DNA from 3 places in the Paenibacillus sp. p3-SID867 genome. Region 2 is predicted to be linked to each of the others. Evidence: riboswitches for the same ligand, from Rfam matches in the RefSeq annotation. Region 2 holds a riboswitch; each other region holds the start of a gene.
The links. Region 2 has a riboswitch for cyclic di-AMP ahead of M4D81_RS24630 (universal stress protein). Riboswitches for the same ligand answer to the same signal wherever they lie in the genome.

Region 1 (10,469 bases), on a different contig from region 2:
CCTTCAGGAGTGCGATATTATCGCGGCAGAGGATACGAGGCAGTCACGCAAGCTGCTGACCCATTTCGAAATTCCGGCTAAACCGCTGTTTAGTTATCACGAACATAATAAGGCGGCCAGCGGGCCTGAAATCATACGTTATATAATAGAAGGAAAAAATGTGGCACTCGTCAGCGATGCCGGTCTGCCGGCGATTTCGGACCCTGGCAGTGATCTGGTTTCACTTGCGATTGAAGCGGGCATTTCGATCATTCCGATCCCGGGGGCCAATGCCGCTCTTTCCGCTCTAATCGTTTCGGGTTTGCCGACCGAACGGTTTACGTTTATCGGCTTTTTGCCGCGGGAGCGCAAAGATATCGTCCAGCAGCTGCAAGCTTTGCAATCGGCGCAGGGAACGTTATTATTTTATGAATCTCCGCATCGCGTGAAAAAGACCCTGGAGATCTTGCTGGAGGTACTGGGAAATCGGAAGGTGGCCTTGGCTCGCGAACTGACCAAGCGCTACGAGGAATTCTTGCGCGGAAGCATCTCCGAATGTCTGGACTGGCTCACGGAGCATCCGCCGCTGGGAGAATATTGTTTGGTGGTTGAGGCCGGCAGTGCAGAAGAGGAGCTTAAAGAGAAAAATGCCTGGTGGCAGGAGTTTTCGCTCCAGGAGCATGTGGAACATTATGAGCGGGAAGGATTAAGCCGCAAGGATGCCATGAAAAAAACCGCGAGTGATCGCGGTGTATCGAAGCGGGATATTTATAACGCACTCCTGACGGAGTCGTGATCTTGCGTAATTTGGCGCGGGGGGACAACAAATAGCCCCACAAAGTGGGGCCTATGCTTCGATATTTAATCAAATCCTTTACGGGGACCCCGATACATATAAACAAATGTGTTTATAGAATTCGCTGAAAGCTTATAAATTCTTTAGTATCAAAAAAAAAGACCCTCCTGCGGCCGGGTTCATAGCCGAGGAAGGCACCAAGGAGATATGAAAAAGGTTAGAATTAACAAAATGTAATAATGCTATTATATACTAAAAATCTTAATTTGTCACAGGTGCAGGGATTTCCGAGATACATTCATGGCAAACAATTTTACCTTTGAAGTAAGTGACATTCTCAGCGTTACCACAGAAGATGCAGGCAGGCTCATATTTCTTAAGCATGATGCGTTCGCCGTCTACATAAATCTCCAATGCATCTTTCTCACCAATTCCGAGCGTACGGCGTAACTCAATTGGAATGACGACCCGTCCAAGCTCATCGACTTTCCTTACAATTCCTGTTGATTTCATCATAACTTATAAATGCCCCTCTCGCCATAATTTAAAAAAGTCATAATTCGACATAGTTCTAGTTTTTATGTTATTTATAGTACCAACGATTCCCAAAACAGTCAACCTATATTTTTGAAAAATCGGAACCTATTTACGAAAGTATAGTGAACAAAACCCTTGTATAGCAACGTAATTACCATAATCGAACCAATTTTTGCTGCGATTTTCTATTTGTCGATTTGGAAAGCGTAATTTTATCTTATTCGACATCGTTCGACATTAGATGTCAAAAGAAGTGTTTGTCGGCAAAACCCAAATCAAAACGATAAGGAGTTGAGATGGAATGCATTCACCAATTTCGGAAGAAAAAGTGTTTAAGGATCCCGTCCATAATTATATTCATGTGCAAGACGATATCATATGGCGATTAATCGATACCCCGGAATTCCAGCGGCTCCGCCGGGTGAGACAGCTTGGGACTTCATTTCTGACCTTTCACGGGGCCGAACACAGCCGATTCTCCCATTCACTGGGAGTCTATGAAATTACGAGAAGAATCATCTCTCAATTCGAACGGAGAGGGTACTCCGATTGGCCTGCCGAGGAAAGGCAAGTTGCCCTCTGCGCGGCCCTGCTGCATGATTTGGGGCATGGGCCCTTTTCTCATTCTATAGAAGAAGCTTTTCATATGAATCACGAGGATTGGACATGCCGGATCCTGCTTGGAGATACTTGCGTCAATCAGGTACTCCGGGAGCTTGGAGCGGATTTCCCCGAGAAAGTGGCTTCGGTTATTAACAAAACCTACGACAAGCCGATTGTGATAAACCTGGTCACTAGTCCGCTGGATGCAGACCGGATGGATTATTTGTTAAGGGACGCCTATTATACGGGAGTCAATTACGGAACGATTGATATTGACCGGATCTTGCGGATGCTGCGGCCGTATCGGGATCGGGTCGTCGTGAAGGAATCGGGTATGCATGCCGTAGAGGATTACCTGATGTCAAGGTATCAGATGTACTGGCAGGTGTATTTTCATCCCGTCACCCGAAGCTCCGAAATCATCCTGCGCCAAATCTTCCGCCGGGCCAAGGAACTGCATGACCGTGGATATGGTTTCCGGTTCATGATCGAACCGCTTCCTGCGTTGTTTTCGGGGGATATCGGGGTGAATCAATATCTGCGCCTTGATGAAGCTCTGATCCAAACGGCCTTTCTGCAATGGACGGAGGAGGAAGATCCTCTTCTTAGCGAATTATGCGGCCGTTTCATGCACCGAAAGCTCTACAAATATGTAGAAATCGACAACATCGATCTGGAGACCATCGACGGGATACGCCACGCATTCAGTGCCGTGGGATTGCATCCGGAATATGACCTGGAGATTGATTTTCCAACGGATCTTCCTTATGATAAGGTTCATTCCGATATGCCGCTTAACGAGAAGCAAATCCTGCTTCTGGATCGGCATGATGAGCTGAAGGAAATCTCGGAGGTATCCGATATTGTACGCTCGATCAGCGGCATTCATAAAGGACGGTACCATCTTTATTATCCGGAGGAGAAGGTAAGTCCGCTACTGGCTCAAATGCCGGAGAAGATAGCCAGTGTTTTCAAACAACAACATTAACCTAGGTGGAATACAGAAACGTTGGGTTTATTTGCAATTTACCCAGCTAATGGAAGATATACGACACAGAAACGACAGGAAGGAGAGTGTGGATTTTATGTTGTTCGACACGCACACTCATATGGATGCTCCCCAATTCGACGAAGACCGGGAAGAGGCAATCCAGCGGGCGCTCGAAGCCGGCGTGACCCGGATGATCAATATTGGATTTAACCGGGAGACGATTCCGACTACGATGAAGCTGGCAGAAACTTATGATTTTATATATGCAGCGGTAGGCTGGCATCCTGTAGACGCCATTACCATGGAGGATCATGACCTGGATTGGATCGCCTCTTTGTGCAGTCACGAGAAAGTGGTGGCTATAGGAGAGATCGGTTTGGACTATTATTGGGATACGTCTCCGAAAGAAGTTCAGCACCGAGTGCTTCGGCGCCAGATCGGACTGGCCCGGGAATTGAACATGCCGATTGTCATTCATAATCGGGATGCGCATGAAGATATCGTGAGAATTTTGCGCGAGGAAAAAGCCTCCGAGGTGGGCGGTGTCATGCATTCCTTCTCCGGAAGCTGGGAAACGGCCAAAATATGTCTCGATATGGGATTCCATATTTCGTTTGGCGGGCCGATTACCTTCAAAAATGCAAAGCAGCCCAAAGAGGTTTTGGCGCAGGTTCCGCTTGACCGATTATTGATCGAAACGGACTCCCCTTACCTAACACCTCATCCCTTCCGCGGGAAACGAAATGAGACTGCTTATGTAAAATTGGTGGCGGAGGCGGCAGCCGAAATTAGAGGGTTGTCCTATGAGGAATTGGCCCAAATTACCACCCAAAATGCGCTGGAACGATTTGGTATTTAACGAAAACGAGAGCAAAAGCAATGAAAAAGGGAGCATTTTCGATTAATTAAAGTTTTTTAATCAGAAAAGGCGTTGATATTACAATATTTTAACCTTTTACATGAGAAAATGTGGTTGAATGTTGCTTTACAACCTGCATACAAACAGGATATCATCTTTTCAGTGATAAGAAGCTGCGATGTGCAGATCGCGGCCGAATATTTCATGAACCGTCTCGCTTAATCTCCGAAATTCTGGGGAACGGGGGAACCGATACCGCCGTGCATACTGGTCTGAATGCGCGCAGCTGTATTTGATTTCTTTTTCGGGTCTTTGGGGTGAATTTGAAGGATCTCGCCATGAGCGGGTATCCGGATCTAGGGCGTCTCTCTTACGTCCGAACCCGACAGCTAACTCCGTAAGCGAAATAAGAGGGGAATTCTCGTGCATACCATTTCCATGATTCTAATCATCAGGAAGCCACGTTAGAGCCTCTAGTACTCTTTCAATGGCTTTCTTTTATTTTTGAATAATGGAGAGGGGATCATCATACTCTTGGTAAACAAGGGGTGGTGGTACATGGACGGAAAGACGGGAATTGACGCAGGGTGTAGATAGATAGCAGGGCGCCTTGTGAGAAAAATTGCTATAGTCACGTCAAATGCATTCATGCGTTTACCTAGACGGCGGGACTATGAAGGAGGATGGAATAGTGGGCATTTTTCAACCTGAAGAAACCCATGAATCACAATCATCCAGCATGTCTTACGCATTGAGATGGAAGCATGACAATTTGCGTCAACTGATGTTGCTCGGTGCCATGGGTGCCGTTACGGTATCACTTCTCATATCGTTGGTCGTACATGATCAGGCAGGCAAGGAGGTTCAGCTTGTCGTCGATGGTCGTGTCACCACAGTAGAAACACGTGGATCATTGCTGCAGGAATTGCTGGATGAGCAAGCGATCACGTTGAGTCCCCAGGATCAGATTTCGATGCCTTTAAACGGCGCGATCCAGGATGGAGACCGGATCATCATTGACCGGGCAATTCCAGTCAAAGTTACAGTAGGCAGCACAACCAAAACCATATTTACATCCCAGGATACGGTTGATCATGTACTTAAAGAGGCTGGTATTACGATCCAGGGTGAAGATATAGTACAACCGGCACAGAACACGAAGCTGACCAGCAATATGATTATCGATGTCGTTCGCGTCACGAAACAAAAAGTTAAGGAGACGGAGGATCGCAATTTTCGCGTGATCAAAACAGCCGACCCATCGCTTGAGAGAGGGGATAACCGCGTTATTCAGCGGGGCGAGCCTGGTCTCATGGTGAACCATTATGAGAAGGTCTACCACAATGGCAAGCTGGTTTCCAAGACGAAGGTCTCCCAAGAGATTGAACGCAGAACGAAGGATAAAATCATTGCCGTTGGCACGAAAAAAGTGGAGAAGCCTGTCATCGTCCAGGCGGCAGCCACCGATGTAAAGGCTAAACCGGCTAAATTGTCCGGCACGAAAAAAGTAACGACCGCCAAGGCTGTCGAAAACAACGTGGTTTCTCGGGCAGGCGTTGATTTTAAATACAGCAAGGTATTGAACAACGTGTCGATGACGGCGTATTCCGCTGAGCAGCAGGGAATCGGCACACGCACGGCATCCGGCACACGCGTTACAGAAGGACGCACCATCGCCGTTGATCCTAACATCATCCCGATCGGCTGGTGGGTCTATATCGAAGGCATTGGCTTCCGTCGTGCAGAAGATACGGGCGGTGCCATCAAAGGCAACAAAATCGATGTTTATTATGATTCACTGAAATCGGCCATAAATTTCGGCCGGAAGAGCGGCCGCACCGTTTACGTGATCGGTCCGGTTAAACCTGAATTGAACTAGACGCATGAATTCCAATTTACAATACCATTCTAATGCTATACTATTTAGCTTATAATATATAATGATGAAGAAGAGGGAATATTTCCTCTTCTTTTGTTTTGTTAAGAACGGAGTATATAGGGCTAAGATGGTAGAACCTAGAGGTTGTACAAGCCTGTTTTCTTGGGAAGGAAGAGAACAAACGCATGATTAAAGAAGTGATTGTTGTGGAAGGCAGAGACGATACCGTTGCCATTAAAAGGGCCGTAGAAGCGGATACGATTGAAACGGGCGGCTCAGCGATCAATAAACAAATCCTGAAACGCATAGCGCTTGCTCAGGAGCGCAGAGGCGTTATTATATTAACCGATCCTGACCATGCAGGGGAGCGGATCCGCAAAATTGTGGATCAGGGTGTCCCTGGCTGCAAGCATGCCTTTATTCCGGAAGCGGATGCTACCCGCAAAGGGGATATCGGCGTAGAGAATGCCTCGCCGGAAGCGATACGGCGTGCGCTGGAGCGGGTCCATACCTCCTTTGAGGGCGGAGAGAGCCTGATCAGTCTGGAGGACATGCTGGAGGCAGGATTATCAGCCCATCCGGAGGCGGCTGCAAGGCGTATGACGATGGGAAACCTGCTCGGGATCGGATATTGCAACAGCAAGCAATTCCATAAACGATTGGCCATGTTTCAAATATCGCGGGAAGAATTTCTGGCCGCACTTGCACAGCTGGAAGAAGGGGGCGTAAGCCAATGAATCGGATCGAGGATATATCAACACCAAGACGGACGAAGGAGATCATCACGCGGCATGGATTCTCCTTCAAGAAGAGTCTGGGTCAAAACTTTCTCATCGATCAGAATATATTGTATAAAATCGTGGAGGCTGCAGGACTGGATGAAGATAAGGGAGCGCTTGAGATCGGTCCTGGGATCGGTGCGTTAACCGAGAAGCTGGCACAGACGGCAGGAACCGTCACCGCGGTCGAAATTGATCAGCGCCTGATTCCCATCCTGCTGGAGGTGCTGGAGCCCTATGAGAATGTGAAGGTGCATCATGGGGATGTCCTGAAGGTGGATCTTCATGAACTGTTCCGTCAGGATTTTGCGGGCGTATCGAAGGTAAGTGTGGTTGCGAATCTGCCATATTATGTGACGACGCCGATTCTCATGAAGCTGCTGGAGGAGAAGCTGCCGCTGGAGAACATCGTGGTGATGATTCAGAAAGAAGTGGCAGAGCGGATGGCGGCCGCACCGGGAAGCAAGGATTACGGCAGCCTTAGCATTGCCGTTCAATATTACAGTGAGCCTAAGCTGGTCTGTATTGTGCCGCATACGGTGTTTATCCCGCAGCCGAATGTCGCTTCGGCCGTTATTCGCTTGGCGGTCCGGGAACAGCCTCCTGTCCACGTAGAAGATGAAAGCTTCTTCTTCGAGGTGGTCCAGGCCTCTTTCGCACAGCGGAGGAAGACGATTGCCAACAATCTGAAGAGCCGGTTCTTTCCGGGAGAAGGCCGTGAACGGCTGGAGCAGCTGCTGCAGGAGGCGGGCATCGAGCCTTCACGGCGCGGTGAGACCCTTAGTATTGAAGAGTATGCCCGGCTCAGCAACATATTGTACAACGCGGATATTCGCTAATACAGCCATTAGAGCGCCCATAGACCCGAGGAGGGTCTCGACGCGATAAATTGATGTTTCCAAGAACCAATAGTCACAGTGGCCCATACCATAGGGTAGGGGTGATGTTGTGATGAACTTGGGAGACTTGGTCGTTCGTAAATCCTACGGCGGCGATGTAACGTTCCGGGTAGAAGGCATGCGGCAAAATAACAATATCGTCATCAAAGGGACGGAATTCCGGTTACTGGCCGATGCTCCCGTTGATGATCTGGTCACGGTCCCGCATCCCACCTTAAGCGAACGAACAAAGCAGGCACAGATCAAAGCCAATGAGTCGCTCGACCGCCTGCAGAAGCACAGACAGGAGCAGAGCGAGCGTCAACTGGCCAGCCTGCGCAATATCGAAGGCGGTCAGCTTGCGGATAAAGGATATTTTGACGTGCCGGGCAAAGTGCTGCATTTGGATGGGGATCCCCAATACCTGAAGAAGAGTTTGACCTTGTACAATCAGCTTCGGGTCCCAGCGGAAGGCCATTATATCAATGAGTCGGGGATGGCCGATTCATTATATCGTCTTCTTCCGCGGGTAAGACCTGATATCGTGGTCATTACAGGTCATGATGGAGTTCTGAAGAGACGACAGCCATACGATTTATATAGCCTGGACAGCTATAAGAATTCACACAACTTTGTCACGGCCATTCAGGTAGCACGTCAATATGAGCGGAATCTGGATTCCCTGGTCATTGTGGCCGGGGCGTGTCAATCGCATTTTGAAGCGCTGCTGCAGGCAGGAGCCAATTTTGCCAGCTCGCCGGGGCGGATCCTCATTCATGCGCTGGATCCCGTCTACGTTGCCGCCAAGGCAGCCTATACGTCGGTCAGGGATACCGTGAACATTCATGATGTCGTTCATCATACGATCAGCGGCAGCCAGGGCGTGGGCGGAATCGAGACGAGAGGCAGCTACCGGATCGGTCTGCCCAAGCTGCAGGATTTGTCCACATTGAAGGTTACGCCTTCGGTCAGTTAGGCTCATACTGTGTTCTGAAAGACGCTTATCGGCCGTTGAAGAAAGACTCGAGAAGAACCCCACAAGCTGGGGTTTTTTATTTTTTGTTTCAATTCTTTAAGAAAGTGTCAAAAAAATACATAAAGCTTGTCAATTTAGCACATATTAAAGCAAATGCACACGAGAAATACAGGGTCAAAAAAAATACGTTGACAATATATTTTTGATGCTGATATAATTAATGTTTTTGAATTGACAAATGACTGAATCTTTTGTATAATGGACAAGGAAAGAGGTGGTCGTCGACAATGGCTAAAAACGCGCTGTTGGAAATCAAACGCAGTCTCGATGCCCATTTAGGGCAAAAAATTACGCTTCGGGCTAACGGTGGCCGTCGGAAGACCGTCGAGCGTACTGGTGTTTTGGAAGAAACGTACCCTTCTGTTTTCATTGTGAAGCTGGATCAAGACCAGCAAACTTTTAAACGTGTGTCCTACAGTTATGCCGATATTCTGACCGAAACCGTGGAAATCATGGTAACCGGTGATGACAACGAGATGCGAATCACCTATATCAAGTCATAACGATATGTCATGAGAGAGCAGTCTCCACTTACAGGGAGGCTGTTTTTTGTTGCCATCGAACCGGGGAGAATGACAAGCGGAAGTTGAACACATACTAAGGCTGCGCGAAGCCTTCTTTATCCGTTCCATATGCGGTGATGGAGGTTAAGCTTGCAGGGGATCGTAAAAGGTCACTGCATCGCGCCGGATGCTGTTCATGCCATACTCAATACATTTTCCAAGGAGGCGGGATTGATGAGCAGGAGAAGACGAAGCATTATGTCCGATCAATTGAAGACCGAATTGGCTAAGGAATTGGGATTCTACGATACCGTGGAAAAAGAAGGCTGGGGAGGCATTAAGGCCAAGGATGCCGGCAACATGGTAAAACGGGCGATTGAGCTCGCCGAGCGGGCAGCCCGCAAATCCGATCTGTAAGAGAAAGACCATAACGCGGCAGGGGCTTCCGGTTAAGCGGAAGCCCCTGTTTGTTTACCTCCATCAAACGGTCCCATGACTTCAAAGCCTGAGTTTGTTAATATAGAGGCATTAGATGTTTTTCCTCGAATATGTTAAGTTCAAGCATATGGGAAAAGCTAAGGATAGGTGAACGTTCTTGAAAATATACGAAAAAGCACCGGCCAAAATCAATTTGATGCTGGATGTACTTCATAAACGTCCTGACGGCTTTCATGAGGTAGAGATGGCCATGACGATGATCGACCTCGCCGATCGGCTCGAAATGTCCGAACAGAAGCGGGACACCATCATCATCACCTCACAGGCAGGGTACATACCGCTGGACGAGAAGAATTTGGCCTTTCAGGCAGCAAGACTAATTAAAGAGCGCTACGACGTGAAACAGGGTGTACATATTCACCTGGACAAAAAAATTCCCGTTGCCGCTGGGCTGGCAGGAGGCAGCAGTGATGCAGCGGCAACGCTGCGCGGCTTGAACCGCCTCTGGGGACTGGGTATCCCCCAGGAGGAGCTGCTCGCGCTGGGCGCAGAGCTCGGCTCGGATGTGCCGTTCTGCGTAACGGGCGGCACCGCACTGGCGACAGGGCGCGGCGAGGTACTCACGCCGATCCCGAACCCGCCGCAGTGCTGGGTGATCGTGGCGAAGCCGCCGATCAACGTGTCGACGGCGGAAGTGTACGGCCGTTTGCGCAGCGATCAGATTCAGCGCCATCCATCGGCAGAGCGCATGGTAGAGGCGCTTACGCAAGGCAGCTTCCAGCAGATGTGCCAATCGCTGGGTAACGTTCTGGAGGAGGTTACCTTGAAGATGCACCCGGAAGTTCAGCAGCTGAAGGAAGGAATGCTGAAATTGGGAGCTGACGGCGCGCTCATGTCCGGAAGCGGTCCTACGGTCTTCGGCATGGTCTCCAAGGAATCCAAGGTAGCCCGGATTTACAATGGCCTGCGGGGGTTCTGCAAGGAAGTGTATGCCGTTCGCCTGCTGACTTAGAAACGGTTATGTTTGACAATTCGGGGTCGAATTTCAAACAAAGTTGTATAAATACGTACAAAGGTGTTATATTTAACATATAATATTCGGATTTAGCGAGGAACCCTAGGTGAAAAAATTAAAACGAAGCGAACGATTGGTCGATATGACCCAATATTTACTATCTAAACCGCATACGC
Region 2 (10,469 bases):
TACCATTCAGCACCAGTGTTTCACTGGAACCCAAGATTAGATTGTACAGCTCATTCCCGTGAATCGTAATGTCATGAAGCGATTCCGGAGCTTTGGTGCCGTATACGGCGATACCATGAGCATCTCTGCCAAGCAAATCGCTGCCGGTAGGTGTAACTGTGCTCTTGATATCATGGATGTTGTTATTCGTCAGATTTATAAAGCCGCCAGAACCTTGAACATAAATTCCAACAGGAACCGCGTTTCTGGAAGTCGTTGTATAGTTGCGAATCTCCAAGCCTTGAATCGTAATGTAATTCACATTGGTTAGCTCGACAAGCCCTTCGATCCCGTTGACTGAAAGTCCAGTACCATCGATGATAGCTTTCTCTGATCCATAGTTCTTGAAAGTTATGGGACCCTGCGAGGCTGTACCGGAGCGTGTTATCTTGAGTTTTTGATTATATACGCCGCCCCGAACGTAAATCAAGCTGCCCGGATCAGCCTCCTCAGCCGCATGCTGCAGCGTCTTCCAAGGCGCACTCATCGTCCCTGGATTGGAGTCACTCCCGTCGGTAGCTACATAGTACTCAGTACCGGCTGCCGACGCGGGGGAAGATTGTACATTTCCAGAATCCAAACCAAATACAGTTATGCTCAATCCCGCCAGCAACGCCTTTACTAATTTCAACATCGTTCCTCATCTCCCATCTGTTCCTATTTATATTACATGGAGATCAATATTCGAGTCACTACGAATATGAAATAAGCCAAACAAGGCGTTTACAAAGCATGATTTTTTGGCATGCAAACTGAGATCCTTTTGAGATCTCCGTTCTATTCATTAAGACTTTCTTCATCTTGATTCTTTAATTGGAGGCAGTGCGTTGTTTCAAGACATGTTTCGGCAATATGCCTGCTTCTTTATATAGAAGCTTCCCATCTTTGAAAACAAGGGTGGTCGGTATGCTCATAATCTGAAATTGGGAAGACGTCGCCGGGTTTTCGTCTACATTTACTTTAACTACTTTAATGGAATCTTTTGCTTCCCTTTCAAATTCCTCAAGAACAGGTGCAAACATTCTGCACGGACCACACCAGGAAGCCCAAAAATTCACTACGGTTACTCCGTCGGTTTGGATCATCCCTTTAAAAGTAGAATCTGTTGCGTGTTGAATCGCCATCATCATCATCCCTTCAAATTTTTCTTGTGTACATGCTTAGATCCTGCATTCGAACCAGTACTTTGCCATAACGACCACTCTGTCGAATCGTTACTTTGCCGGACGGATACGCTTGCTCCAAATAGTCTGCAACCAATTTCCGATTCTGCTCATCTGTAGCCAGACCGTGACTGCGAAGCCAGTTCATCATTTCTTGTAACGCCGCTTCTCTTGTAACTTCCGTCGTTTTTGTTTCCCGTGTTATAAGAGACTCATAGGAATAGCCTTTGAGATACAGCAGATGAAGCAAATATCCGAACTCCAAGTGCTTCGATTGGAAGGGCTGACCGGTGATAAGCGGCCAGATTTCATTCACCAAACTGATTTCCATAGAGCCTGCCGGCATACTGATATAACAATAATCCCGGGCGCATTGTAGAATCTTTTCGACGCTATCCCAATCCAGAATGACCGGACACATCGAGACAAAAACCAGATCAAAGGCATTACTCCAGTCTCTGGCCAGCACGTCAATATCTTCAAAAGGTTCGGGCACAATCTTCACCTGGTCATCGGCGAATTTTGTGATATTTTCCTTCAGCAGTTCGATCAAGGGTAGAGAGGATTCGACGGCTGTTACACGGGCCCCCCGCTCTGCAAACGGCACCGAGAATACTCCCGAAGCGGCGCCGATGTCCAGCACAGACGCGTTGTTGAATTGAACTCCTTGTCCTTCAATCCAATTCATGATCCGTGTGGTCCGTTTTCTTCCCTCTTCATTAAACGATTGCTCATTGAAAGTCTTCGCCTTGTGATCAAAGGCACGGGTCGGGTCGGTTCCGGCCTTTTTCATCTTGTTCACAACACGTTCGCCATGTTCTTTCCAAGCCTTTTCCCAAATAGCCTCATTAAAAAAATCATTCATAACTTCCATCTCTCTTTCCGTTATAGTTTCTGGTTGCGGTTGTGAAACCCGTCGACGCCTCCAATGATCACCACATCGAAAGTTGGTTGATTCATTGGTTTTTGCATTAACGGATCTATATTATCCATAATTAAGATGCAAAACATGTATCCCTTCTTGTTTAGTATACGCTCACTTCCCGAATGTTCCTGAGCCTGCTGTACTTCTGGAGAACAGCATGTCCCCTCCCCTCTTCCTAGCTCTTCTTCTTAAGAATGCTATTATTATGGATGTATAATATCCATAATAAACGAGTTAACTTCAATATGCAATACCATTTTTAGCCGTAATTACTTCGGGGGCTGAATAGTATAACCGATTGTTAGCCAACAGCCGATCATTCAGATCGGCTGCTTTCTGCTCAGACGTCAAAAGAACCTATACTTTGACAGCCCCATTAAATTTGTCTGTTGTTGAACACAGATACCATGAAAAATAAGTAGGCGGCATGTAACAGCAATCCGACCGAAAAGAAAACGATTGCCAACATAGGTTCATTCTGCGTGATCAGATAGTGCACTTTTGCAGGCCAATACGTTGGGAGCCAAGCGCCTAACACCTGCCAAGCTCCTGGAACGAAGTTGGCCACCACAGGTCCGGCTATGAACAGCCCTCCTATTTTAGATAAGGCTAATCCTTCTACCTTGTTCGCTGAGAAAGCGGCAAGGAACAACGAGAATATTGGAGCTTCCGATGCCAGCAACAGCAAAACACCCAATTGAGCCCAGTGAATATCCGATAAAGTCGAAAAAGACAGATATAGAATGGATAATACGGTGCATAACAAAAAAGGAAGCGTCACTCTATATAGCAAATAACCTTTACGCATTAGTGGGGTAACCGCATAATATGCAATCACATTCTCGTCGCGTTCATCGAGAATAAGGAGACCGGTGAGCATTCCTGTCAGCATGGGAATCGTAACAATCAATAGCGATGCCGCAAAGCCGCGATACGCCTCCAAATGAAACGAATAGTTTATATCGAGCCAATTAACGGCAACCGGGAATCCAAACCTCGATAGAAACAGAAGTAGCAGCGGACCGAACATAGCTGCCATCAGAACGGGATCCTTCCACGCATGCCGTAGATCCATGATAACGAGGGCTCTATATCTCTCCATTAATGCCCCCTCCTTCACCTACGCGCATCAACACATGTCGGGTATAGGATCGCTGCGCCCAGATGTAAGCCGCAAAGTTCCAAATCAACAGAATACATATGGAATATAGAACGCTGCCAATGGATAAGCCGTCACTGGGAGACACAAGTAACCGGAGAGTTCCTTCGGTCGGAAGGACGAGAAACAGGTCTTCATGCCACAATTGAAGAAAACTAAACAATGGAAGGATGAATGGCAGCGCGTAGACCTGCACCATCAGAATAAAACCGTTAATCGTCCGTTGGCGTGCCGCCACACCAATCGACAGCAAGGTCATGAAGGTTGATGTTAAGACAATACCAGCAGAAAAAGCAAGCGGATATTCCGGGAGACTGCCGGTCGCCATATGAATCACCCATCCTGCCGCAAGGGATAACACTGACAGAGACGCAGCCTTCGCCAGCAAATATTCCCGAATGTGTACCGGCGCTACAAACAACGGATCGTGGACGCCCTGGTCCCTCTCCAACAGGACCATACCGCCTGCCATGATAAGCCCCAGGGCTGCGGGATCGCTGAATGTCAACACAGTCGCTGTTGTCTCCTGGTAGGCCTCGGGTACGAATCGGAGCAGTATCCAATAACAGGTACAGACAAACACATAAACCCAATAGAATCCGTGGCGCCACTGGAAACGCAGATCGAATACAAATAAGCTTAGGCCCTTCATACAAGCTGCCTCCCCGTTACCTCAATAAAAATTTGTTCGAGCGAGGCCTCTTGCGAATGAATGGTATCGAGGGGATAATCCTGTATCAGCTTAAGAAATTGGTTATTCTCACCGATGCCATCCAGAGAAAATACCGCCCCCTTTAATTCGCCATCCCTACTGTATTCGACTCGGACCTCCTTTCTTCCCTTACGAAGTTTCAACTCTCTGGGTGAATCGATTAATTTGATTTCACCGTCGACGATAAAGGCTACCCGATCGCAAAGTTCTTCTGCCGCTTGCATATTATGCGTTGTTAGTAGAACCGTCTTACCGGCAGCCTTTTTGGCAAGTATCAATTCTTTCATTCGGTGGGCATTGACCGGGTCTAATCCGGATGTAGGCTCATCCAGAAATAGGATTTCTGGATCATGCTGTAACGCCCGACAGAAATTCAACCTCATCTTCATGCCCTTGGATAGCATGGAAACCTTCATATTCGCGGCATCTGTTAGATCGACTTGTTCCAGCAGTTTCATGGGATCCTCCGTCTTCCCCTTGTAAAGGGAACGAAAGAGCTTTAAATTGTCGAGAACCGAAAATTTGCTGTAGAAGTTCGGGAATTCAAAAGCTACTCCGATTCGCTCATAATAATCGGGACCGGTATCCCTGATTTCATTGCCCATGACTTTTATACTTCCTTGATAACCTTTCAGGACACCGATCAGCAGTTTTTGCGTCGTACTTTTACCAGCGCCGGACGGGCCGAGAAAGCCAAAGATTTCGCCAGGCGGGATGACAAAATCAAGTCCATGCAGGGTCGGCTCTTTCCGATTCGGATACGTGTAATGAAGCCCTCTTACTTCGATCACAACGCTCCATCTCCCTTCGGCGTATTAGACACCGCAAGCATACCGGCAGATAATAACTCGACTAGCAATTCGATCGTAGATGTAAATTGCTCCTCTCCAATCTCTTTTTGGTGCAGCGTAAGCAGTGCCAAGGATCTGATCATGCCCACGATGGATTCGGGTGCCGTACCAGGTAAAATGCCAGCCTTCTGCCAAGCCGTAATCACAGGCAAGAGCGCGTCTTGATCCTCCGTAAAGTTACGCTCCAGCAAGTCTTTCGGCAATTTCCTGAACAACAGCTCCATCTCCCCGCGATCCATCATCTGCCGAAGCATCGGGCTCTCGTCCATCATCCTAAGTGAATATAAGAGAAACCGTTTAATGCTTTCCTTACTGCAGACCTCTTCAGGAGGGAATAAATCCAGAACGGCATTGCGAATTCGCTGCTCCTCCTCCAGAATCAGTTCATAATATAATTCCTCTTTCGATCCGAAAAACATGTAGAACGAGCCTTGGGCAATGCCGGCGGCCTTCGTCAGATCTTCAACACTCGTTTTGCGAAGGCCCGCCGTTTCGAAATGATGGCGTGCCTCCGTCAGCAGTTTTTGGCGTATCCATTCACGTTCTTCGTCCGAGAATTTTTTGGGCATGTTGCACTTCACATCCTTAATCAGGCCATTTGTGATTCTGTGAATAATTTTATTTTATATTCATAAAAGTACTCCCCAAAGTCCCGTTTGTCAATATATTTGATATGATGTTGTTTACTTATCGGTAACTGTTTACTTTCAGCATGTTTTAGCATAATATTTATTACGATAAATTTCATACGCATAAATGCTTAATCCTCTATGAGGAACGGGGGAACCAACAAAGCGACTAAGCTTTAGGGGTGAATTCTTTCTGGATAAGAAGGAACGGGAACTCTCAATCCCGAATCCGACAGCTAACCTCGTCAGCGTCTTGGGAGAGAACACTCTTACTACTTTGACTTGTCCATGATCCGTACAACCAAGGCCAGGAAGCAGAACTGTCTCTGCTTCCTGGCCTTTTTTGTTAACGCTGTAGTGCTTAGAAAAGAAAGGAATGATTATTCTGCTTAATAATGAAAAGATACTGGTATGCGTGTATTACGGTCCAAACGGAGAACGTCTCATCCGTCGAGGCGGCGAATTAGCCAGACTGCTTAAGTGCCCCCTGTTTGTGTTGAGCGTTATACCCTTGCGTGAAGGTGAGTTAGATCAGGCACAAGAAAGGTATATGGCTGAGTGGCAAGTGAAATGCAACGAGTATGGGGCAACCTTCATTGTCAAAACGAATGAAGATCGCAAGGCTTCAGAAATCATAGCGGAAACCGCCAAGAATCATCAAATTACCCAGCTAATCATCGGACAATCCGGTCAAACGCGATGGCAGGAAATTACGCGTGGTTCGTTTGTTAACGAACTCCTAAACCAGATAGGCGAAACGGATTTACACATTGTCGCGGTTCAAAGGATGGATGATCCAATAGCTGACACCCATGAACGGGGAATTCGAGTCACTGTTTACAGTGATGGTTCTCATTATCTGCTTGGCAGTAAGGAATCCGGGGGCGATCCAATAGCCGAAGGTCTATTTTTCAAAGAGTTAAATACCGATTTTGACACCGGCGTGCTGAAAATAAAAACAGACCACGACATCCACTACTTGAAAATAAGTCACGGGAAAGTGGTAGACTCGTCTTTTTTTACAAAACAGAGAAATGTATGAGAACGCAGCGATCAATAAAGAATGGGGGTGGAACTTGTGAAAAGAACATTTATGAATGCAAACAATCGAAATACACAACATTCCGCTCCTAACACAATGGAGTTGTTTATCAACAAGCTTAAAAAAAATATGAGTCCCCCTCAACTCATCATGCTTGTCTTTTTCACTTTAATAATAATCGGGACCACATTGCTCGTGCTTCCCTACTCTTCCTCCACCGGGAGGTCAATTGGTCTGCTGGATGCTTTATTTACAGCCACCTCAGCAATATGCGTAAACGGGCTCGTTGTCTTGGATACCGGTAGTGTTTTTTCGACTTTTGGACAAGTCATTATCATGATCTTGATTCAAATTGGCGGGCTCGGCTTTATGACCTTTGGCGTGATGGTTGCCATTGTTCTGGGGAAGAGAATTGGCTTGAAGCAACGAATGATTATTCAGCAAACCACGCATTCGACCTCGGCACAAGGTTTGGTTAAATTGTCCATGTATATGGTACTCATTGCATTCGCGTTTGAAGCCTTGGCTACGATTATCCTCACGCTCCGCTGGCAACAGGACGTCGGGTGGGGACAGGCAGCTTATTACGCCCTTTTCCATTCCGTTTCGGCATTCAACAATGCCGGATTCGCCCTGTGGTCTGACAGCCTTACCCCCTTTGTCGGCGATCCGATCGTCAATATTACGATTGTCTTGTTATTCATCATTGGAGGTCTCGGCTATATAGTCATTGTGGATGTATTCCAAAAACGTTCATGGAAGAAGCTTTCGCTTCACTCCAAGGTTGTCCTAGTCGGAACAGGAACGCTGTCCCTGCTCGGTTTTCTATTTATATACTTTTTGGAGAGCTGGAATCCGTCAACCTTTGGCCAATTGAGCGAAAGCGAACAAGTGCTGGCTGCTTTTTTCCAAGGCATAACGCCTCGAAGCTCGGGGTTTAACACGATAGATATCGGCAGCATGCTGGCGGCTTCTCAGTTTTTCATTATTATTCTGATGTTCATCGGTGCTGCCTCCGGAGGAACAGGGGGCGGTATTAAGATCAATACGCTTGTTGTACTCATCCTAGCTACGATCCAAACCTTTCGCGGGGGTGGTCAAATCCATGCCTTCAAGCGCAAAATAGCAGGAGAAACCGTTATGCGCGCCTTGGCCGTTGTCATGAGTTCTTTGGTGGTCGTGCTGGGCGTTTCCCTGTTGCTGACCATCTCTGAAGGAATGCTAGAAGAACATTTCTTGGAAGTGTTGTTTGAAGCGACCTCAGCATTTAGCACCACCGGTTTGTCGATGGGATTGACAAGTGAATTGTCCCCCGTGGGGAAAGTCATTGTAGCGATAACGATGTTTGCCGGCCGTCTGGGTCCCTTAACGCTCGCTTATGCATTGGCTCAAAAAAAACGCACCTCCAAAATTGGTTACGCGGAAGATCATATCTTGATTGGGTAACTCAGGGTTCCCAATCAAGAATTTTCTTGTCCATTAATACTTTAACTTTTGGTACACATATCCCTTGTTAAAGGAATTCTCTCAATAGTAATCATGCAACCGTCTCTCAATAAATTCTACAGTTCGATCAACACCTCTCTCCTCTAAAATTTGGTCTGATAGTGCCATTGCATTGGCTGACAATGTTGAATGACTGGTTAGCTCCGCTATTCGCTCAGCCAAACTGGCTACAGACATTGATTTTTCAGGAATCGGCTTGGTCGATACACCTAGCTCATTCATACGCTTGGCCCAGAAAGGCTGATCCGCATTGAACGGGGATATGGTCATCGGCTTCCCTGCTCTCAAAACGGCCGCTGTCGTCCCTGCTCCACCATGATGAATAACGCCTGCAGCTCGCGGAAACAGCCATGCATGCGGTGCTTCCTGTATACACAGGATGTTCTCGGCCCCATTCCCGGATACTTGCATTCCACTCCAGCCAACCAGAATGATGCCGCGTTGCCCCGTTTGTCGTAAAGCCTGCATAGTCATCTCGAGCACATGATCCGGATGCTTTAGAGGCATGCTGCTATAACTGATAACGATTGGCGGGGATCCTGACGCGATAAAAGACTCCAACTCCCTTGGTGGGTCCCAATCAGTATCTTCCAGAAACCAAAACCCCTCCATACAGACGCGATCCTTCCATTTCGGATCAAATGGCATAATCGAAGGACTGCAACCGTAAAGCACCGGAATATCGCGTCCGTTTACGTGCAGATCATCGGAGAATAGACTTCGTGGAGGTAAATGCAACGTATCTCTTCTCCATGTATTCATCAATTTTTTAAAGGATAACAGCATGAAACGGTTGAGATGATAGCTTTTTTCATTTAACCATCGATTCCTGATGGTGACAGGTAAAATGGGATTGGTGAAAGCGCCTGTCGGTGCAATGATCGGAATCGGATGAGCCGCGAATACGGGAATATTCAGCTTTTGGGCAATATCATATCCAGCGAATGCTTTGGGATGGTAGATAAGGCAGTCCGCATCTTGAGAAGCGGTCCACAGGTCATCGAGCATTTGCTGCATCATAGGATATATAAGCTTTTTCATCTGCTTCATAATCTCGAAGGGATTGCTGCCCAGCATGCGTTTCCCTTCCGCAGATTGCGCTAGTTTCATGATATTTGCCCGTATTGGTGCGAAACCGACACCATGCCCTCGAACGAAGCCTTCGAAATCCTGCGATGTGCATATAACCACGTCATGTCCGTTGTTCTGGAGACCTCGAGCAAGGGCAATGAACGGCTGTACATCTCCCCTTGTTCCGATGGTGAGCAACTTTATTTTCACTCTTTTCCCTCCTTACGATAAATGCCGTACCTTAATATGTCCAAATAGGGTTTTGTGTCTAAAGCCGCACTTGCCTCGAGTTCTCCTGTAGATTTCTCGTCGTACCGTTTGGTCATTTGCTTCGTAATTAGAGATTCAAGGGAAAGCAATACGAATTCGATAGCTTGCTTGGGATCGATTCCTTCCCTAAAACGGCTCTGATCGATCCTGCTTGCCAGGAGGTGTATGGAATCCTCGTTCATCTGTTGTTGTTTGAGCAGAAGATCCGCTTTCAGCTCTTCCGGCATAATCAGAAATGTTTTAGCCATAAATCCAAACCTGATGGGGTCACTTTTAAATACATCCATCTTTTTTTGAGATAATTGCTCTATCGCCTGAAACAGATCCTCGGAGAGATCCATAGGTGACGAAGTCAGTGAATGGTAGTAGTGCTTTAAGCATTCATCCACCACCGTTAAATACAACGTTCTTTTATCCGAAAAATAATGAAACAAAATCCCCTTGGATACGCCAGCTGCTTTGGTAATTTGATTGGTTGAAGCTCCTTCATAACCCTTGTGATAAAACTCTACTAAAGCTGCCTGCAAAATGGTTTGTTTTTTATCTGGCTCCATTGGTTTGTACGCCACCTCCACCGATTGACCACCTGGTCAATCTCATTTGACCAAATTGTATTACATATTGACCACCTGGTCAATAGTGTGGTGACTTGCTTGCATCAAGCCAGGAAATCAGCGGCCACCTTGCGGTAAGACTCACGGATAAACACCAACTTCACAAACTAAATCCGGAATAAAAAAAGAAACATGACAACAAAATGTCATATTTCTCCGCGAACGACACGAAAACCTTGATCGGGGCCAAAGCCATTGGGATCGAACTTCCCTCGGAAGGATATCTCGTTGTTGGTGACGTCGCCGATCCAACCGCCGCCTTTCACTATCCGGAAGGAACCGCTTGGACTACCCAATTCGCCATGCCAGTCCCAGCACCATTCCCTTACGTTTCCAGACATATCGTAGATTCCTAACTCGTTGGGTTTCCGGGTACCGATCGATTTTGTTTTATTCTGATTGCTCTCTATGATAGGCCAGTTCCAATCCCCAGATAGGTATTTGTCTCCGGCGTTCTTCCAATACCATGCGACCTCATCGGCATTATT
Region 3 (10,469 bases), on a different contig from region 2:
TCATCCGTGAGAAATAAAATAACGAATCCATTCGTCAGAACGGCTCTCATGGAGAACCGGGCCCCTTATGTGGGGCGTTATCCTATTTATCGTCAGGTCGGGCTTTTTTTTTTAGTTGTAATTTCCGGTATAATGGAAGGAAGGGAAATGAAGCTAAGTACGGCAAGGAAAGGAGTGATTAAGATGGGCGTTAAACACGGAAGGGATTATGGCGAAATTCTGGCAGAACTGACCGAGGCGGTTGGGCGAATTTCTGACAGCTATGTCTTCTTTGAAATGGAAGCTGAGGATTGGGGCAATTTGGGCGAAGCCGAGCAAAATGAGGTTCATGAGGCGCTGGCAGAGGATTTGTTCTATGCGCTGGGCACAGAGCCGGTGATTAATGTTGGCAGCGGCGTGGTCATGCATGATCAGACGAACCATCGAATACATATTTTGATTGGTGAAGAAGAGTTGGCTTTTGTGGCCCTTGTGTAATCACTCCAGTTATCAACAGATACAGGGCAGAATAGAATAGATGACAGATAGCCCATATTACGGTTAGTCGGCTTTAAGATAGGTTTTTTTCGGGGAGGAAGATAAAAGATGCTTTATACGCAGCAAGAAGTAGAGGCTCATCTGGAAAAGCTTGAGGGTTGGGAATTTGAACAAGGGAGATGGATTGTACGAAAGTATACCTTCTCCTCCTTCATGAAGGGAATCGCTTTTGTTGATGAAGTGGCAGCTATTTCGGAAGCTTTCGGACATCACCCCTACATCACCATAGATTATAAAGTCGTTACACTTCGTCTCACTTCTTGGGACGACGGTGGCATTACGGCTGTGGATATTAAGGAAGCGCAGCAGTTTAACGAAGCCTATGAGAAGAGTCGTTCGAAGGATGGCAAGGCGGGACAATAGAAGGGGAGACCATGAGTCCCTTTAGAGGTCCCGAATATGTAAAAAAACACGCTTGCACCGGGAACAACTCCAGGTGCAAGCGTGTTTTGCGTATAAGCTGATTTATTTTTTCTCAGCAAGGTACAGCGCGATGTTTGCGATTTCTTCAGGTTTAAGTTGGTCTTTAAAGGAAGGCATTCCCTTACGACCTTTGGTTACAACGTTGAAGATCGCGTCCGCATCCATGTGTCCGCCTACTTGATTCAAAGCCGGTCCAGCGCCGCCTTGAAGTTGGTCGCCGTGACAGCTAATGCAGCTTGCTTTCAGTGTGGCTTCCGCTGCGGCTGCATCGAGAGTCACTTCCGGCATGGTCGGCTTCTCTTCCTGAGCTACCTGTTCCTTACCTGGGAGCGTAAACATCAGCGCGATAGCCAACGCACATGCGACGAAGAACAATCCGCTCATGATCCATTTTTGCATCGTCATATCGTCCCTTCTATGTATACTGCACTTTTGCACTTGTCTCCATTATAAACCAACATCCATAGACAGCATAGCCAGTTGTGACAAAAAAAGCAACTATACGGCGCGGCTTCATAAAAAGTACACAAAATTGTGCTTTTTCATATAGACAAAGATTACTATTCCTCATTTGTCGGGGGCTCATACACCATACAGTGGAAAAGGGCATTGCCCGTTGGCGTAAGCCGCTCATACGTATCGGTGATGTGAAAGCCTGACCTTTGATAAGCGCGGATTGCTCGCTCATTCCAGGTCATTACCTCAAGGTCAATTTCGTCGGCAGGCCGCCTCCGTCTGGCTTCCCGGACAATCGTCTGCATAAATCGTTTACCCATTCCACGCCCGCACCAATCAGGACGCATGCCAAGTCCGATTCGTGTAACCTCATGCATCGGAAACAGCTGGGCAAATCCCCAGAGGGCCTCCCGCTCATCCAGTACCGAGAGGTACTGTCTCTGGCGAATGTCCGGATCGCCAAACTCCACCTCAAGCCCTTTCATCTGCTCCCAGGGAAGAAAGCCATAGATATTATAGGGAGGAGGGTAGGCCCAAGCGCATATTTCTTCGGCGTGCTCTTCACGCATGACTACGGTGTGAAATGTAATCGGTGTGGCATCCATTTGCGAAGTCCTCCTATCGTCTGCATAAAATAATAATCATATTACGAACATCCAAGTCGCATCAAAAAAGCCCGCAAAAGAGAGGTAAGGGCTCCTTTAACGGGCAAGCAGTATGTATAGGGAAGATTAGCCTCTACAGCTTAGGATGATTCACCGACCGACTCTTCATACTTATCATCGCTCATGATACGCTTTGCACCGACGTATCGCTGATCGTAGTAATCCTCTGCCAGGCGGTTGATAACCACGCCGCGGTTGGAGGAAGCATGGGCGAATTTGCCATCGCCGACATAAATGCCGACGTGGGAGATGCCCTGGCCCGATGTGTTAAAGAACACCAAATCGCCAGCGCGCAGCTCCTTACGGGACACGCTTGTCCCCATGTCGAATTGAGAGCCGGATTGATGCGGGAGCTTTAGACCGAGTTTAGCGTAAACGTACATGGTGAAGCCGGAACAGTCAAATCCGCTCGTGGTTGTACCACCGTAGCTGTATCTTGTACCTAGAACCTTATCGATTTCCTGATCCAGCGCACCATTAGCAAACACGCTGCCAACGCCCAAAGTGAACAACAGCGTGATACTTAGGGCTGCTGTCGATAATGTTTTCTTCAGCATGGAAAGCTCCTTTTCGTTGCCGGGAGGCATAGCAATCTATATATTAAAGCACTTACATTAATGACAAAGTTGTTACTGCTCCATTCTATCAGACCGCAAGCGAGATTGGCAATTATTTCTTGATGGATTTCGCTATTTTTCAATAGCATTAACTGTCGAAGCACCAAGGAAAATCAATATTTTTCCAAAATGGGTGTTTAATGACGAGAGAGAAGGGTAAATAAAGGATAGATGATGTGAAGACATGGCGAAGCGAAGTGGAACTGAAGTGAACTTGTATAATAAATTTCATTTTTTTTCGAAAAAGCGGGAACTTTTTTGCTGTGCTGAACGTTATAAAGGTATACACACAATCAACAAAAGAAAAAAGCCGCTGGATGAGATCGGCACAATCTCATAAACCCAGGGCTTTCTTGTAAGAGTAAGTCAATTAAGTTCCAACATTAATTGTAGTTCACAGCTACAGATTTGTACGTATTCTGACTCATAATTCTCTTAGCGCCTACATATCGGTTGGCGTAATAGCTCTGGCTCAGAGGACTGATAATGACACCGCGCGAAGATGAAGAATGAGCGAATTTGCCGCTCCCGACATAAATACCCACATGAGATACACCTCTACCGGATGTGTTGAAGAACACGAGATCGCCAGCTTTCAGTTTGCTCTTGGATACGGCCGTACCTACTTTGTATTGAGCTGCAGACGTACGGGGCAGGCTAAGACCAAGCTTCTTGTAAACATAGCTGGTGAATCCGGAGCAGTCAAATCCATTCGTTGTAGTTCCACCTGTTTTGTAAGAAACACCAATGGCTGGTTTGATTGCAGTATTTAATTTGGAATCGGCGAAAGCGCTTCCGGTCCCTAATGTGAGTGCGAGTGCGAGGCCTAGAGAAACAGCCGTTAACTTCTTTTTCAAAACAAAAGCTCCTTCCATTGCCTGCGAGGTTAGCTTAAGGGTTCGGTTGAAGGTCCCCTATGATCCCTCTCTTGCGAGATCAATTCACCCAAAACGGATCCCCCGCTTCCCATATCGTTATGGGAATTCGGCTCCTTAAAATGTTGATGAACCCATTCATTGACGTTTGACGTTCCAACATAAAAGTTACAGTAAAGATGACAAAGTTGTTACTAACATATTCGTTATTTTAGCAGAGTATTAACAATTTGGCAAACGAGGAAACATTATTTTTAAACAAAAAAACCTGTCCCCATCTTAAGGGAACAGGTTTTTTTGTAATATGGCGTTCAGAAATTTGTAATATTAAGGATAAATGAACTCTTATTCTCTGTAAAATCTAGCGCGGGATAGAAACGTGTCGCTTCTGATTACAGCTTATTCGCGAGCGTGTTTCATTATTTTAGGTGCCAAATTGTAACCATTAAGGATGCTGTGAGCAGGAATCTCTCCACAAATGATATTGAGCGGACATTGCCCAAATTTGGAAAAGTCCATTCAGGAAATAAGAGGCCTGCTGAATAATTAAGCCGATCAACCCGGCCCAGAAGAGCGAGGCCGAGCTCAGGAGCAGCAGAATGACACAGGCGGATCCGCCGATGGTGATGGATAACAGCATTGCTGTGCCCAAGCGGCGGAAGAGCGCATGGATAGAGCTGATCATGCTGGAATCGCCGGTACGGCCAAATTGCATATAGAGCAAAAACAGGCGGATCAGATAGGCGTACAAGAACCAGCCAGCTGCATAGGGCAGTGCATGAAGCAGCAGTACAGGCTCCTGAATTCCATTCAGCAGAATCGGGAGGATTTTGGGCAGAATCCAGTAACCGGGCGCGAAGGTGAGAATAAGCTCAACCAGATAGAATAGCGTTACGGGTTTCCACAGTTTCCGCATGCCAGTGAAGAAGAATAAACCGCGCTCGCCCTTGGCTTCCTGGTGAAGGTTGTAGAAGATGCCGGCCCGAATGAGCGGGGTGAGGACCATCCGGATCAGAAGCAAACCGGCCAGAAGCCATCCGTAGGTGTGTACTGTGCTGCTCAAGGACAGGCTCATCTCGCCCTCGTAGAAGAATAAAAGACGGCTGAGCTCGTTAGGAGCGGCATCCGGATATCGCATTAGAAGGGGGACGACTGCCGATTTTACGAGTCGGTACAGGCAATATCCCCACAGCAAACGGTATAAGAAGAGCAGAATCAAGACGTATAGCTGGTCTTTAACACTGATCCACCCTTGGCCTGCGTAACTTTTCATGTGCTCCCCCCTCACCATGACAGGCTGCCGAACAGCGTCTCCACAAGCTTGGTAATACTGAGATTCCAGCGTGTAACCACCGTCGGATCCATTCCTGCCTTCATATAGTTATTAATGTGTTTATTCTCCAGGACGATGGAGTACTTCGGATCAACCATGGCCCAGGCGAGCGGAGAGCTGTACTCCAGGGTGTAAGCAACTTTTCCGTCTTTGCCGCTCCAGGTTCGTTCCACCGTTTTGCCGTCCTCAAAGGCGAACACGATCGGCACATCGGTGATATCCCCGTCCTTGCTCGTAATCTGAACCGTGGACTCATACCGAGGATTTTCAGCCGTGCCTTTATTTTTGGTTTTGATCACGTCGATGGCGACATCCGCCATCTGGCTTCCATATACATATTGGTCAAAATACGACTGCCAGGACGTTTGGCTTACTTGCTCGACGACTTTCTGAAAGTCAGATGTGGTTGGATGCTTGAAACGGTATTTCTGGGCATAGGTATGCATAATCTTGCCCATCATCTGTGGACCGACCTGCCGTTCGATGCCTTGCAGCACCAGCTTGCCCCTCGTATAAACATTCAGTGCGTAGTTTTCGTGAGAGCTGTATTTCCAGGATTCCATCTTCAGCGGTGCAGGGGAAGTAATGGATGCTCCCTGAGCCGCCGTATTGGAGGTAATCCCGTATTCTTTTTCCATCACTCGTTCTTCTGCATAGGTCGCAAAGGCCTCGTCCAGCCACGCTTCCTCAAATTCGTTACTTGCAATCATTCCGTAAAAATATTGATGGGCGATCTCATGAATAACGGTCCGCTCCAGTTCATATCCCGGCGAATCGTTCTTGGCACCGAAGGCTGTGACCAGCGTCGGGTATTCCATGCCGCCTGCACCGTTGCCCGATTCAGGCGGTACGACGATGGACAACGTGGAATACGGATAGGTTCCGTACCATTTTCCAAACGAAGCGAGTGCCGACTTGGCGGCATCAAAGTAACGCTCCTTTAAGTCTTTATGGGCTGGATCGAGATACAGCTTGATGCGGACGCCAGGTACGCCAGGTGCGGAGAATGCTTCTTCTGCCGTGACAAAGTTTGGCGATGCCGACCAGGCAAAATCATGCACGTCATCCGCGTAAAACTGATAAATTTTTTCCCCGTTTGATTTTTGGGCAGGCTTGGTAGGGAATCCGGTCGCGGCGACAATGTAATTTTCGGGCACTCGAATGCGAACGCTGTAAATGCCGAAGTTGGAATAGAATTCGGAGTTGCCGTGGTATTGATGAAGATTCCAGCCTTCCTCTGCTCTTCCGCGAAGACCGGTCGGTTCATAGACCGAAATTTTCGGAAACCATTGGCCAGCCATAATAAAATTCTCGGTGGTTCCCATGCGGGCAAATATTTTGGGAAGCTCCACCTCGAACTCCAAATGAATGGTAACACTCTCCCCGCTCTTGATGGGTTTAGGCAACCTTAGCTTGGCAAGGCTGTGATCCTTGATGTTGCCGTCATCGGGTTGAACAAATTGAAGGCGATGGGTCAGGGCCAGTCCTTCGGTTGTTTTCACGCTGGTAATGGTCATGGAGCCGTATCCGTCATCTGGCATGGGATCGGAACGAAGCCTGCCGCCTGATTCCTTCATAAAAGTCGTATCATTGGAAGCAAAAGCATTGGGATACAGATGAAAGTACAGCTCGTTTACGCTTTTTTTGCCTGGATGAGTCCAAGTGAGTGTCTGTTTGCCCTTAAGCTTGTTCTCCTCAGGCTCGTACCGAACATCCATATGATATTCCACCAGCCGGTCGCTTAAGGCCGGAGCGGGAATATTAGGCTGCACCTTAGGCGGTGAGAGCGGGGCCTTCTCCACGGCAGAGGCGGAGGGCTTGCCCGCATTTGGGGCAAGAGCAGACGCTGAGGACCCTGGATTCAGAAATATCGGCATCGATCCTGCAAGCAAACCTAGGGCAAGCAGGGATGATAGAAAGACTTTGGCACGTGGTGGGACCATATCGAACAACCTCCCGTTGACAAGCATCTAGTGCATGTATATGTTTGCTTTTGGGGGATTATTAGTTAAAATAAAATTATTGGGACATGGTTATCAATTTAGCAGCTGATACGTAAGGATCGGCTCTGATATAGGAGGTCGGCAGCAGTGGAGAATGAAGAGCAGAAGCAGGGTGCGAAGAAACCGATTGCTTTGAATATTATTAATAGCAAGAGTAAGCATAAAGGGTTTGGATCAGGCTCCATCGATCTGAACAGTCTGTCACCCGTCATTATCGATAATGGCGAGGCCCGAGTGGATATTGGGGCCATGCATGCCAAGAGTAAGGTGGAGAAGGGTATCCGTTTCAGCATGAACCGGGATGAAGTGCCCAATGGACGACAGGTATGGATCGTGTGGGTGGCTGTAGATCGTACGGCGGAAGGACAGCATTATGCAGGCATGACCGCCTGTGAAATGTGGATCGACCAGGAGGCCCGTCGCGGCTGGAAGATCCTCGCCGATCATGTGAATAAAATGGATGCGGCGATGAAGCGCAAGATCATTCTGGATGGTCTTGGCGACGTCGAGAAGAAGGCACTGCGCGAGCTGCTGATTTCGCGTAACGAGGAATGGTGGAATGCATCGCCAGAGGAATTCAGGGAAGCTCTTCAGACAGCGGAATGATACAATAAATTAAAGAAGCCTTTCCAAAAAGGACGAACATGAAGAAGACCGGTTGGATTCGTAAATGAATCCGGCCGGTCTTCTACTTATTTGCATATCGATTAGAATGGAAGGGTGTAGGTCAGCTTTTCTTTTTGATCGAGAAACGGATTGTTGTATTGGAACGTCAGCTTCCCGCCGGCATATCCGATATACGTAAGGCCGTCACCGATGAAGCCCACCTCGTTCGGCGGCATTTCCTCAATGACCTTGATGGTTTCCTCGTCCAGAAGCTCAGGATAGATAAGCTCGGCTGTCTTGCCTGTCGGATGGACGATATACAAGGTCGCCTTCGTGTATGGTCGGACGAGCAGGAAGTCCTGTTCAATCGCTTCTACGACAAAACTATCCTTTACTCCCGTGACCGCGGCCAGGTCATAAGTTTTGACCGTTTTGCCCATCGGATGAACCAGCTCCAGCGTACTGCCGTTCATCATGGCAATATTGCCTTTGTAGCTGAGTTGGTCCGGATGGTAGTTGATCCCGGCAAAATTGGAATGATTGGTTTTGGATAGCTTCAGGATTTTTTTGTCCTGTATGAGCACCCGGTATCTTCCCTCATGAATATGAGGTTCGCCGTAATAATTGGACAAGTCGACCACATAGGTATTGCTGTTGATCCGATGTGCGCTTAAGCTGACTTGATCGATCTCCTCTACCGGGATCATACCGACTTGGGCTGGCATGGATCCGGCTTTACCCATGGACAGCATACCATTCTCTCGATTTACCCAGAACAGCATATTGGCCTTGGAAGCATAGGCGTATTTTGACCAAGCATCAAAGGTCGTTCTAAGTCCGGATTTGCTGTCATATTTCAGAGGGATGCCGAAAGCTTTGGTAATCAGACTGGCTGGAACATAAGTCACGCCTTTCTTCACGACCGGAGCCGCCTCAAGCTTGAGAGGGGTCCCCTTGGCATTGACTGCGCGCGACTGACCGATGATAATGCGAACAGACTGTGTCGGGCTGTTAATATACAGCTCTTTTTTTCCCGGGATCGTCAACTGCAGCTGCAGTTGTTCGGAAACATCCTTCAATGGAATGAATACGACGCCTTTATTTGTATAAGGTTTATGTTTCACGTCCAGCGTGCTCCAGTTTGCCTTGCTCTGTGATGTGGAAGCTGCTGCCGCATGGGCAGGAATCGTTGCGAGCGATGAGGACGTAAGCAATAAAGACATGGCTATGGATGCGGTACCTGCTAATTTGATGAGTTGCACGGATTTCATATCAGTTCCTCCTTATGGTTTACACTCCCGCCTATATAAACGACTAAATAATGGGAAATGTTTCACCCTATCGCAAAATCATGTAAAAATTGATATATGCTTATGGCGTAAAGATCAGAGCTAGTGGCCAAAGGACGAACTAAAAAAACCGGAGCTGCCCTGAAAGGGCGAAGCTCCGGTTATATTAATATCCTGATTTCAGCTCCTGATCCTTGCCAAGCAGGATGGTGAGACCAAGCAAGGTAACGATAATGGTGGCGCCCATGTCCGATATGATTGCAATCCACAGGGTCAGCCAACCTGGAATCGTTAGCAGCAAAGCAATGGCCTTCAGCGACAGAGAAAGTCCGATATTCCACTTGATAATCTGATTGACCCGTCTTGCGGTTTTGATGGCCCCCGGAAGCTTGCCAAGGTGATCCTGCATCAATACAACGTCGGCGGTTTCTATGGCACTGTCAGTCCCTTTTCCCATCGCGATACCCAGATCAGCAGCGGCCAATGCAGGGGCGTCGTTAATGCCATCGCCAACCATGCCGGTTTTTTTGCGGGAAGAAAGCTCCTTGATCTTGGCAACCTTCTGTTCCGGCAGGAGGCTTGCGAATACCCGAGCTACACCGGATTGTTTCGCGATGGCCTGTGCGGACTGCTCATGGTCGCCTGTCAGCATGACCGTATCCGTGATACCGGCCTCGTGAAGCTTGCGGACGACGGTTGCCGTCTCCGGTCTGATCTCGTCGGCAAGGCCGAACTGGCCTAATACACGATCTTCGCTTACAGCAGCAACAATCGTATAACCTTGGGCCTTCATGCGCCGAATGTCATCCTCCACGGCACGGATATGATCTTGCTGGCCGTTCACATGCTTCAGCACTTCCTCGCTTCCGACCCAGAACAATTTCCCTCCAACTTCAGCCCGAATGCCTTCGCCTGGCAGTACCGTTATCTGTTGAGGTTCATTGAACATGCACTGCGGATTCTTGATCTCCAGATGTTTCATGACGGCTTTAGCCAACGGATGGAGAGACGATTGCTCCAGTGCGCCTACAACGGCATAAAATTTGGTTTCATCATATACCGTCTCTGCATAGACGGCAGGCTCGCCTTTGGTCAAGGTTCCCGTCTTGTCAAAAGCGATGGCTTCCAGCCGGCCAAGCTGCTCCAGGTGGACCCCGCCTTTGATCAGAATACCGTTGCGTGCCGCGCGGGTCATCCCGCTGACCAATGCAATCGGAGAGGAAAGCACAAGCGAACAAGGGCATCCGACAATGAGGATGGACAGCCCCTGATAGATCCAGGTCATCCAGGGCTGATTCAGCAGCAGCGGAGGAATCAGCGTAACGGCCAGCGCGATGATCATAATTGCAGGAGTGTAGTACTTAGCAAATTTATCGATGAAGAGCTCTGTCGGCGTCTTGCTGTCCTGTGCCTCCTGTACAAGATGCATGATCTTGGCCAGGGAGGAATCCTCATAGGCCTTCGATATGGCGATATAGAGCACACCGTCGGTGCTGACACTGCCGCCAAACACAGCATCGCCTTCCCGTTTCGTAACAGGTACCGATTCCCCGGTAATGGCGGCTTCGTTCACCGCCCCGGTTCCTTGGGTTATGGCTCCATCGGAAGGGATTTTCTCCCCGGGTCTTACCCGGACAACGTCCCCGGGAGTGAGACTCTCGATCG

Region 1: another riboswitch for cyclic di-AMP. It lies ahead of M4D81_RS31395 (resuscitation-promoting factor); the one in region 2 lies ahead of M4D81_RS24630 (universal stress protein).
Region 3: another riboswitch for cyclic di-AMP. It lies ahead of M4D81_RS33490 (C40 family peptidase); the one in region 2 lies ahead of M4D81_RS24630 (universal stress protein).

The regions. Positions count from the first base shown of each region.
Region 1 is NZ_JAMBDM010000027.1:9,054-19,522, forward strand. Features, by position in the region: gene rsmI (16S rRNA (cytidine(1402)-2'-O)-methyltransferase) at 1-775, shown strand, start outside; gene M4D81_RS31380 (AbrB/MazE/SpoVT family DNA-binding domain-containing protein) at 1,037-1,291, opposite strand; gene M4D81_RS31385 (HD domain-containing protein) at 1,614-2,903, shown strand; gene M4D81_RS31390 (TatD family hydrolase) at 3,001-3,765, shown strand; cyclic di-AMP (ydaO/yuaA leader) riboswitch at 3,971-4,185, shown strand; gene M4D81_RS31395 (resuscitation-promoting factor) at 4,457-5,644, shown strand; gene rnmV (ribonuclease M5) at 5,830-6,381, shown strand; gene rsmA (16S rRNA (adenine(1518)-N(6)/adenine(1519)-N(6))-dimethyltransferase RsmA) at 6,378-7,262, shown strand; gene yabG (sporulation peptidase YabG) at 7,375-8,277, shown strand; gene veg (biofilm formation stimulator Veg) at 8,565-8,840, shown strand; gene M4D81_RS31420 (small, acid-soluble spore protein, alpha/beta type) at 9,075-9,257, shown strand; gene ispE (4-(cytidine 5'-diphospho)-2-C-methyl-D-erythritol kinase) at 9,436-10,290, shown strand; gene purR (pur operon repressor) at 10,400-10,469, shown strand, end outside.
Region 2 is NZ_JAMBDM010000013.1:162,013-172,481, reverse strand. Features, by position in the region: gene M4D81_RS24665 (right-handed parallel beta-helix repeat-containing protein) at 1-673, opposite strand, end outside; gene trxA (thioredoxin) at 849-1,163, opposite strand; gene M4D81_RS24655 (class I SAM-dependent methyltransferase) at 1,177-2,067, opposite strand; gene M4D81_RS24650 (hypothetical protein) at 2,504-3,229, opposite strand; gene M4D81_RS24645 (fluoroquinolone export ABC transporter permease subunit) at 3,216-3,938, opposite strand; gene M4D81_RS24640 (ABC transporter ATP-binding protein) at 3,935-4,789, opposite strand; gene M4D81_RS24635 (TetR/AcrR family transcriptional regulator) at 4,786-5,418, opposite strand; cyclic di-AMP (ydaO/yuaA leader) riboswitch at 5,597-5,745, shown strand; gene M4D81_RS24630 (universal stress protein) at 5,855-6,520, shown strand; gene M4D81_RS24625 (TrkH family potassium uptake protein) at 6,572-7,966, shown strand; gene M4D81_RS24620 (glycosyltransferase) at 8,048-9,307, opposite strand; gene M4D81_RS24615 (TetR/AcrR family transcriptional regulator) at 9,304-9,921, opposite strand; gene M4D81_RS24610 (formylglycine-generating enzyme family protein) at 10,128-10,469, opposite strand, start outside.
Region 3 is NZ_JAMBDM010000036.1:14,585-25,053, forward strand. Features, by position in the region: gene M4D81_RS33465 (hypothetical protein) at 184-477, shown strand; gene M4D81_RS33470 (4a-hydroxytetrahydrobiopterin dehydratase) at 586-900, shown strand; gene M4D81_RS33475 (c-type cytochrome) at 1,003-1,359, opposite strand; gene M4D81_RS33480 (GNAT family N-acetyltransferase) at 1,521-2,021, opposite strand; gene M4D81_RS33485 (C40 family peptidase) at 2,162-2,635, opposite strand; gene M4D81_RS33490 (C40 family peptidase) at 3,082-3,555, opposite strand; cyclic di-AMP (ydaO/yuaA leader) riboswitch at 3,559-3,698, opposite strand; gene M4D81_RS33495 (hypothetical protein) at 4,019-4,846, opposite strand; gene M4D81_RS33500 (M1 family metallopeptidase) at 4,858-6,849, opposite strand; gene M4D81_RS33505 (YwhD family protein) at 6,997-7,515, shown strand; gene M4D81_RS33510 (copper amine oxidase N-terminal domain-containing protein) at 7,617-8,786, opposite strand; gene M4D81_RS33515 (heavy metal translocating P-type ATPase) at 8,971-10,469, opposite strand, start outside.